DNA from 2 places in the Thermosinus carboxydivorans Nor1 genome. Region 2 is predicted to be linked to the other one. Evidence: a T-box and tRNA genes for the amino acid it is inferred to sense, from the RefSeq annotation. Region 2 holds a T-box; the other holds one or more tRNA genes.
What was found. The T-box of region 2 lies ahead of ileS (isoleucine--tRNA ligase). A T-box ahead of a tRNA ligase gene usually reads a tRNA of that ligase, here a tRNA-Ile.
Positions count from the first base shown of each region.

Region 1 (4,423 bases), on a different contig from region 2:
GGACAATTTTTTCCGGCGCAATAGTCTCCAAACGGTACTCTGGTACATATTCCAATTTACCCTGCTCACCAATAAAAGGTGTGGTTCCGGCTAAAGGTAAAAATGTTCCCGTCCCCGCCGTTTGAAAAGAACAATGACTGTAATTGCCAATATGGCCGGCCCCAGCCGCAGCCATGGCATTGCGAACACGTTCCACATGCCCCTCCGGTACAAATGTGACGATTTTGACAAGCTTTTCCGTATATTGCGTCTGGAGCGGCGCAATATCATTAAGATTGAGCTGCTTGGCCAAAACGTCATTGACCCCGCCTGTTGCGGTATCCAGATTGGTGTGGGCGGCATAGACGGCAACATCATGCTTAATGAGTGTTTGCAGCACTCTCCCGGTTGGCGAGTCAGTGCGGATATGCTTAATTCCCTTGAATATTATCGGATGGTGAGACACAATCAAATCAATGCCATTGGCGGCTGCATATTGGGCCACGGCGGGCGTGACGTCCAAGGTAACGAAAATCTTGGCAATGTCCTGCGTGACACTGCCTAAGAGCAGCCCTACATTATCCCAATCGGCAGCTAAATGCCGGGGAGCCAAATTTTCTAAGGCTTCTATGATAACGTGACACTTGACAGCCATTTTCGCTTGGCCTCCAGTTGCGCGAGTTTCCGGGTAAGATCCCGGTATTTTACGGAACTCTTTGCTTGTGGACTTTCCGCCATCGCCATAAGCGCAGCCGTGATTTGTTCGATGAGGTGAGCGATGTGTTGTTTTAGCAAGCGGTGGCGGCTTTCCCACAGTAGCGGTCCTATATCATACAATATATCTTCATACTCAGGCGATGAGCCTTGCACAGCAGCGATTATTTCATAAAGCCGCCCTTCCTCTTCCACCAGGTCTTCAGCACTCAAGCGCCAACCGTTTTCTTTGAGCCAACGCCGTACTGCCGCCGCGCCAACCATCGGCTGCAGCAACAAAAGTTTTAGCGTTTGTGTCACCTCTGGCCGCTGTGACAAAATTTCAATAATTGTCGCTCCGCCCATGCCGGCAATTACAACCGTTTCAACCTCATAAGGACGAAGGACTTCCAGGCCATTGCCAAACCGCACCGTTATAAAGTTCTCCAGACCTAACCGCGTGACAGCCGCCTGGGCGGTTTCAAAAGGTCCTTTATGTACTTCTCCCGCTACGGCGTAAGAAATCACGCCCTCCCGAACAAGGCAGACAGGCAGCATCGCATGGTCTGTGCCAATATCGGCCAGTCTAGTTCCCGACGGAACCAATTTGGCGATGGCCGCCAACCGTGCACCCAGTCTCAAGCTAAATCCTCCCCGTTATTATTTCGTCGGCTGGTTAAATTATCCTTTCCGCAAGCAGCAAAGATATAGTTATGCATAGTGTTAAAAAATCTCCTCGCCATATGCAAAAATAAAAAGCAAAGCCTACGCTTTGCTTTTTATTTTTACCAAATAAATATATATTCTCCGCAGTCCTTCGAAGAACCCGGTACATAACAATTATGGTGACCCGTAGGGGATTCGAACCCCTGTTACCGCCGTGAAAGGGCGGTGTCTTAACCACTTGACCAACGGGCCACATAAAATTATTGGTGGGCCCACCTGGGATCGAACCAGGGACCAGCCGGTTATGAGCCGGCTGCTCTACCGCTGAGCTATAGGCCCGAAGATATTGAAAACAGGTCTTTCAATGAAAGCCTGCTTTTTTAACAAACAAATGGCTCCTCGAGCAGGACTCGAACCTGCAACCACTCGGTTAACAGCCGAGTGCTCTACCATTGAGCTATCGAGGAATAACCGACAAATCATATTATAGAGTAAGCTCCGCGTTACGTCAAGACTATTTTTTAATCTTGCCCGCCCTTTGCCGCCGCTATTATTCCAGGAAGTCTTTGAGTTTCTTGCTGCGGCTGGGATGGCGCAATTTGCGCAGCGCTTTGGCCTCGATTTGACGAATACGTTCACGCGTTACACCAAAGTATTGGCCCACTTCTTCTAAAGTACGGGCACGGCCATCGTCCAAACCGAAACGGAGCCGCAGCACTTTTTCTTCGCGGGGTGTGAGGGTCTCAAGCACCTCTTCCAACTGTTCCTTTAGCAGCATAAACGACGCCGCTTCGGCGGGAGCGGGCGCGTCCTGGTCCTCGATAAAATCTCCCAGATGCGAATCTTCTTCTTCACCGATGGGAGTCTCCAGGGATACGGGCTCCTGCGCGATTTTCATGATCTCGCGCACCCGCTCAACGCTGATATCCATCTCACGGGCAATCTCTTCGGGAGTCGGCTCCCGTCCTTTTTCCTGAAGAAGCTGGCGGGAAACGCGAATTAATTTATTAATTGTCTCAACCATGTGGACAGGGATACGAATAGTACGCGCCTGGTCGGCAATGGCGCGCGTAATCGCCTGGCGTATCCACCAAGTCGCATAAGTACTAAACTTATACCCCTTATTATAATCAAACTTTTCTACGGCCTTGATTAATCCTAGATTGCCCTCCTGGATCAGATCCAGGAACAGCATCCCACGGCCGACATAGCGTTTCGCGATACTTACGACCAGGCGGAGGTTGGCTTCGGCAAGACGGCGTTTAGCTTCCTCATCACCCTGCTCCATACGTTTGGCTAATTGTATCTCTTCTTCAGCCGTTAGAAGCGGAACCCGGCCAATCTCCTTAAGGTACATGCGCACCGGGTCGTCGATGCTGATGCCTTCCGGAATACTAAGATCAATATCCACTTCCTCGGGCGCTGCTTCGATTTCGGTAATGTCTGGGTCTTCCAGGGTTTCGACATCGGGAATTTCATCGACAATTTCGATGCCTTTACTATTAAAAACCTCATACATATCGTCTATTTCGTCGGGAGTTAAATCCTCACCCTGGAGAGTATCCATTATCTCCGAATATGTCAGCACACCACCGCGTTTTTTGCCCTTATGCAGAAGTTCGTTTACATGCTCGTTAGTGTTCTTTTTGTCTGTCATTTTACTCCCCCCTCCCGTCGGCTGTTTGGGTCTAATTGTAATAAATAGCAGCTAACACTGCAGCAGTTTTTTAATCTCATCATTGATTCGCTTACTTTCAGCCAATTCCTCCTGAAAGCGACTATCCCCCATGCGTTCTAATTCATCGGCTTTTAACCGGTGTTGCTCATATAAGGCTTTAAGGCGCGCAAGCCGGATTGTCTTTAAGCAGTCATCGACTACTTTTGTGACATCGGCACATTGTTCATCTATTAACATAATATGCGACAACTCGGCATTTGCTGTTTCGCTGAGTCCCATTGCTAAAGCAGCAGGCTCCAATTTTTCACCAGCATCATTAACCATGAAAATGCGACGCACAATCTCCTGGCGCGCGCTATCAGAGAAATCCTCGACAGCGAGCTGTACCTGCACATAAGGAATTACTGCCCCATCGTCGCACATAAGACGAATTAACTGCCGCTCCGCGGCAACAGTGGCCGCTTCCGGCCCTTTAGCAAACTTGACAAAATTATGATGGCTATTTATATTGTTTCCCTTATTTACAATTTTATCCTTTTTATACTGGTGAATATACTTAGCATATTCAGTCCTTATAGCACTTTCATCAATATTTAACTTTTGCGCAAGGCGCGCAATATGACCATTCACTTCAACAGCGTTTCCAACCGAAGCCAAAACCGGTAAGATTTTAGAAACAACCGCAACTTTTCCTTCGAGGGTTGAATAGTCGATACTTTCAAGAGCTTGCTGCAACTGATAATCAACAAACGGCATTGCTTGCGCTACAACCCGGGCAAAAGCTTCTGGCCCGTGCCGGCGCAGAAATTCATCAGGGTCCTTGCCTTCCGGGATGGAAACAACTTTAACGTTAAATCCCCGTTCACGAACTGTTGCCAAAGCGCGAAAAGTGGCACTTTGTCCAGCGGCGTCGCTGTCATAGGCAAACAGCACTTGCGAAACGGAGCACCGCTCCAATAGTCCGGCCTGTTCAGGGGTAAAGGCTGTACCCAATGAGGCTACCACATTCGTAAACCCGAAGCGGTGAGCTGTAATAACATCCATATACCCTTCCACAACAATAACTTGCCCGGATTCTTTGATTGAGCGGATAGCCGCATCAAGCCCGTAAAGCAAATGGCGTTTATTAAAGAGTAAGGTATCCGGTGAATTAAGGTATTTGGGGCTGCTGTCGTCTAATACCCGTCCACCAAACCCAACTACCCGCCCGCGTGCATCGCGAATGGGAAACATAACACGGTTGCGGAACCGGTCGTAAATACCGTCACCCCTAGGACGTGTCAAAACCAACCCGGCTTTAAGCAACAATTCTTCCGAAAGCCCACGCCGGGTAAGAGCCTGAACTAATTTGTCCCAGGCAGGCGGTGCAAATCCCAATTTAAAATTACGGATAATGTCGTCACTGAT
Region 1 covers NZ_AAWL01000004.1:136,580-141,002, forward strand. The annotation lists gene TCARDRAFT_RS04710 (Nif3-like dinuclear metal center hexameric protein) at 1-634, opposite strand, end outside; gene TCARDRAFT_RS04715 (tRNA (adenine(22)-N(1))-methyltransferase) at 607-1,314, opposite strand; tRNA gene TCARDRAFT_RS04720 (tRNA-Glu) at 1,516-1,590, opposite strand; tRNA gene TCARDRAFT_RS04725 (tRNA-Ile) at 1,603-1,677, opposite strand; tRNA gene TCARDRAFT_RS04730 (tRNA-Asn) at 1,731-1,805, opposite strand; gene rpoD (RNA polymerase sigma factor RpoD) at 1,889-2,995, opposite strand; gene dnaG (DNA primase) at 3,047-4,423, opposite strand, start outside.
Region 1: it encodes a tRNA-Ile, which carries the amino acid that the T-box ahead of ileS (isoleucine--tRNA ligase) is inferred to sense. The anticodon was not compared.

Region 2 (4,423 bases):
CCCGTGAAATGGGGCAAATTCATGACAAGTGAACGGGAAAAAATTCTCCGTTATTACCGGGCAAGTGGCGAGGGGGAACTTGCTGCCCGTTTGCTTGATTATGCCGAAACGGTGCTGCGTACCCGTAAATACCGAGCCAGTCATTTTTTGGATCCTTTTGGATTTAGTGTTGCCGAAACGATAGCTGCCCACTTTGCGCCGCTTCGGCTTGAGAGCAGCGGCGGCTATGAGGGAGCCGAACGGGTAAAAGCCGTTTTTGTTCATGAAGATTTTTTAGGTTCTATTGATTTTGCTATTGCCGCGGTGGGTATTGCCTGGGATGCCCGGTATTATGAGCTTTCCCATCGTGATATGCTCGGCGCTCTTATGGGCCTAGGGATCGACCGTGATGTAGTGGGCGACATAATTATGACCGGTAGTGGCGCACAGGTTGTTGTTGATACGGCAATGGCCGGTTTTATTGAAACCAATTTAACGAAAGTCGGTGCCGCGCCTGTGGCAGTTAAGATTATACCGCTGAGCGATATTGCGCCGCGTATCGAGAAAGTCAAAGAGATTCGGGCAACCGTGCCTTCCTTGCGTTTAGACGTTGTTGCCGCGGCGGGTTTTGGCCTGTCGCGAACGAAGATGGCTGCAGAGATAGCGGCTGATAAGGTAAAAGTGAATTGGCAGGAAGCCAAGAACGCCGCTCAGGCCGTAAAACCGGGGGACATTATTTCAATGCGCGGCCGGGGCCGGGTAGAGATTTGCGAGATATTGGGACAAACAAAGAAAGGCCGCATTAGTATTTTTCTAAAACGATTTTTGTAAATTGTGTGGAGGTGTCAACATGCTAACTCCCTTGGACATACATAACAAGGAGTTCAAACGGAGTTTTCGCGGTTACAACGAAGAAGAAGTGGACGAGTTTCTTGACCGTGTCATAAAGGATTACGAAAAACTGTACCGCGAAAATATTGAGCTCAAAGAGACGCTGGAACGGGTTAACAGCAAACTTGAGCATTATCAGCACATGGAAAACACCCTGCACAATACTCTGGTAATTGCCCAGGAGACGGCGGAAGAAGTCAAGCTCAACGCCAAGAAGGAAACAGAGCTGATGAAGAAGGAAGCCGAGATTAGGGCGCAAAAACTGGTAGAAGAGGCAATGGCCAAGGTACGGCGGTTAAACAGTGAGTATGAGGAACTGAAAAAACAGATTCAAGTTTACCGGACTCGTATGAATAGTTTGCTGCAGGCGCAAATGGAACTATTAAAATCGAGCGAAGAGGATGAAGGATAGGATTGGACTGGCAGGGTTTGGACTTTAAAGTTGCGCCGGACGGCATATCTTTCAAAATAAAGGTACAGCCGCGAGCCAGCCGTAATGCCGTGATAGGCCTTGCCGGCGACAGTTTGAAAGTTTGCGTTGCTTCACCGCCGGTGGAAGGGGAAGCCAATCAAGCCTGTTTGGCTTTTTTTGCCGCCTTGTTTGGCGTTGCCAAGACCAGAATTGTTTTAGTTAGCGGGCAAAAGAGTCGCAGCAAGGTGATCAAGATTATGGGCATTGACATGGAGCAGTTTAAGACGGTATTAGACATGCTGTAAATGGCGACTTTTGTACAATTTGACTCTTTGTCGAGTTGTCTGTATAATATTGCTATCATAATATTGCTATCAACATTACTGTTACGGCAATGATGGAGAGAGTAACTTTAAGACCGTTCCCAGCGAGCCGGGGAGGGTGTGAGCCCGGTGAACGCTCTTTTAGTGAAAATCACTCCTGAGCTGCGGACCGAACCATACTGTAGGCTCCGCCGTGTGACGAGCGTTATTTCGTCAGTGAGCGGCTGCCCAATCGGGTGGTCATTAGGGTGGTACCACGGGAATTCGACCTCTCGTCCCTTGCGGGATGGGAGGTTTAATTTTTTCGGAGGTGTTATTGTTGGACTACAGTAAAACACTGAATTTGCCGCAAACGGACTTTCCCATGCGCGCGAATTTGCCAGAACGGGAACCACAATTTTTGGAATACTGGACAAAAAACAGGATTTATGAAAAGAAAATCAGTAAAGCTAAAGGAAAACCTAAGTTTGTGCTTCATGACGGGCCACCTTATGCTAACGGGAACATCCATATTGGCACGGCTCTTAACAAAATTCTCAAGGACATAATTGTCAAGTATAAATCGCTGCGGGGCTATGACGCTCCCTATGTTCCCGGGTGGGATACGCATGGTTTGCCAATTGAGCACGCGGCGATTAAAATATTAGGTCTAAACCGCCACGAACTCAACCCGTTGGACTTGCGCCGGCAGTGCAAAGAATATGCTCTCAAATGTCTGGATATGCAGCGGGAAGATTTTAAACGCCTTGGTGTCAGCGGCGACTGGGATAATCCTTATATTACGCTTACTCCCGAATATGAGGCCAAACAGATTGAAGTTTTTGGCGAGATGGCCAAAAAAGGGTATATCTATAAAGGGTTAAAATCGGTATATTGGTGTACGTCCTGTGAAACGGCGTTGGCCGAAGCGGAAATTGAATACGCGGAGAAAAAGTCACATGCCATTTACGTCAAATTTCCGCTCATCGACGATAAAGGAAGCTTGCCGGTCGGAATTAAGCATGAAGGCGTCTATGCCGTCATCTGGACTACCACGCCCTGGACAATCCCGGCAAACGTGGCTATTGCCGTAAACCCTGAATTCGAATATGCATGGGTACAGGTAAATAACGAGATTTACCTGCTTGCATCAGGGCTCATCGACGCGGTCGTAAAGGCCAACGGTCTTGGCGACTATACGATATTGGCGACCGTAAAAGGTGAAGCGCTGGAAGGCATGGTGTTTGGCCATCCGTTTTTAGACCGTGAATCTGTTGTCGTGCTTGGTGATCATGTCACGCTTGAACAAGGTACTGGATGTGTTCACACTGCTCCTGGTCATGGTCAGGAAGACTTCGAGATTGGCATGAAATACAATTTACCGGTTATTAACCCTGTCGACCATAGCGGCCGCTTTACGGCTGAAGGCGGCAAGTTTGCGGGAATGCTGGTTCATGATGCCAACGTACCTATCATAAAAGAACTTGCAGAGCGTAATATGCTTTTGGGAAAAGGAACAATCCGTCACCAGTATGCCCATTGCTGGCGCTGCAAAAATCCAATTATTTACCGAGCGACCGAGCAGTGGTTTGCTTCGGTCGAGGGTTTTCGGCAAATGGCGCTTGAAGCAATAAAAGAAGTAGAGTGGGTTCCGTCTTGGGGCGAAGAACGCATCCATAATATGGTCGCTGACCGTCAGGACTGGTGTATTTCCCGCCAGCGCGTATGGGGTGTTCCTATCCCAATCTTTTACTGCAACCAGTGCAATGAACATATTGTTAATGACACCACTATCAGCGTTGTTGCTGAACTGTTCCGCCGGGAGGGCTCTGACGCATGGTGGGCTAAATCGGCGGCGGAAATTCTGCCGCAAGGCTTTGCCTGCCCACACTGCGGTCATGGTACCTTCCGCAAGGAAACAGATATTATGGATGTTTGGTTTGACAGTGGTTCCAGTCATGCCGCAGTCCTTGAGGAGCGGCCCGAACTCCACTGGCCGGCTGATATGTATCTTGAAGGCAGTGACCAGCACCGGGGCTGGTTCCAGTCGTCACTGCTCACAGCAGTGGCCAGTCGGGGCCGAGCCCCCTACAAGACGGTTTTGACGCATGGCTTTGTCGTTGATGGCGAAGGCCGAAAAATGTCCAAGTCTATTGGTAACGTCATTTATCCCCAGGAGGTTATTAAACAGTACGGCGCCGATATTCTGCGCCTCTGGGTTGCTTCTGCTGATTACAAGGCCGACATTCGAATTTCCAATGATATCTTAAAGCAGATGGCGGAAGTCTACCGTAAAATCCGCAATACTTTCCGTTATCTTATCGGCAATTTAGCAGATTTTGACCCCGATAGGGACTGTGTGGGGTATGATCAGTTGACAGAGCTTGATCGCTGGGCACTGCTACGGCTGGAGAGAGTACGGGAACGAGTTACCAAAGCCTATGACGAATATGAATTTCACCTGTTGTATCACACAGTTCATAATTTTTGTGCTGTCGATTTAAGTGCTATTTATCTTGACATTCTCAAAGACCGCCTGTACACAGCCGTTCCTCATGCGATTGAGCGGCGTGCTGCTCAAACGGCGATGTATGAAATTTTGCAGACACTGGTCGTGATGCTAGCGCCTATCCTAACGTTTACCGCAGAGGAAGTATGGCAATACATGCCTAAACGAGCAGGAATGCCGGAAAGCGTTCACTTGGCAGAATGGCCAGCTGCCCGGCCGGATTATCTTGACGCCAGGCTTGAAGCCAAATGGGATAGAATTCTTGAGATCAGAAGCGAAATTACCAAGGCCTTGGAGAATGCCCGCCGGAGCAAGGTTATCGGCCATTCC
Region 2 covers NZ_AAWL01000015.1:10,826-15,248, forward strand. The annotation lists gene proC (pyrroline-5-carboxylate reductase) at 1-32, shown strand, start outside; gene TCARDRAFT_RS10190 (YlmH family RNA-binding protein) at 22-810, shown strand; gene TCARDRAFT_RS10195 (DivIVA domain-containing protein) at 830-1,282, shown strand; gene TCARDRAFT_RS10200 (DUF167 domain-containing protein) at 1,285-1,587, shown strand; T-box leader at 1,668-1,888, shown strand; gene ileS (isoleucine--tRNA ligase) at 1,916-4,423, shown strand, end outside.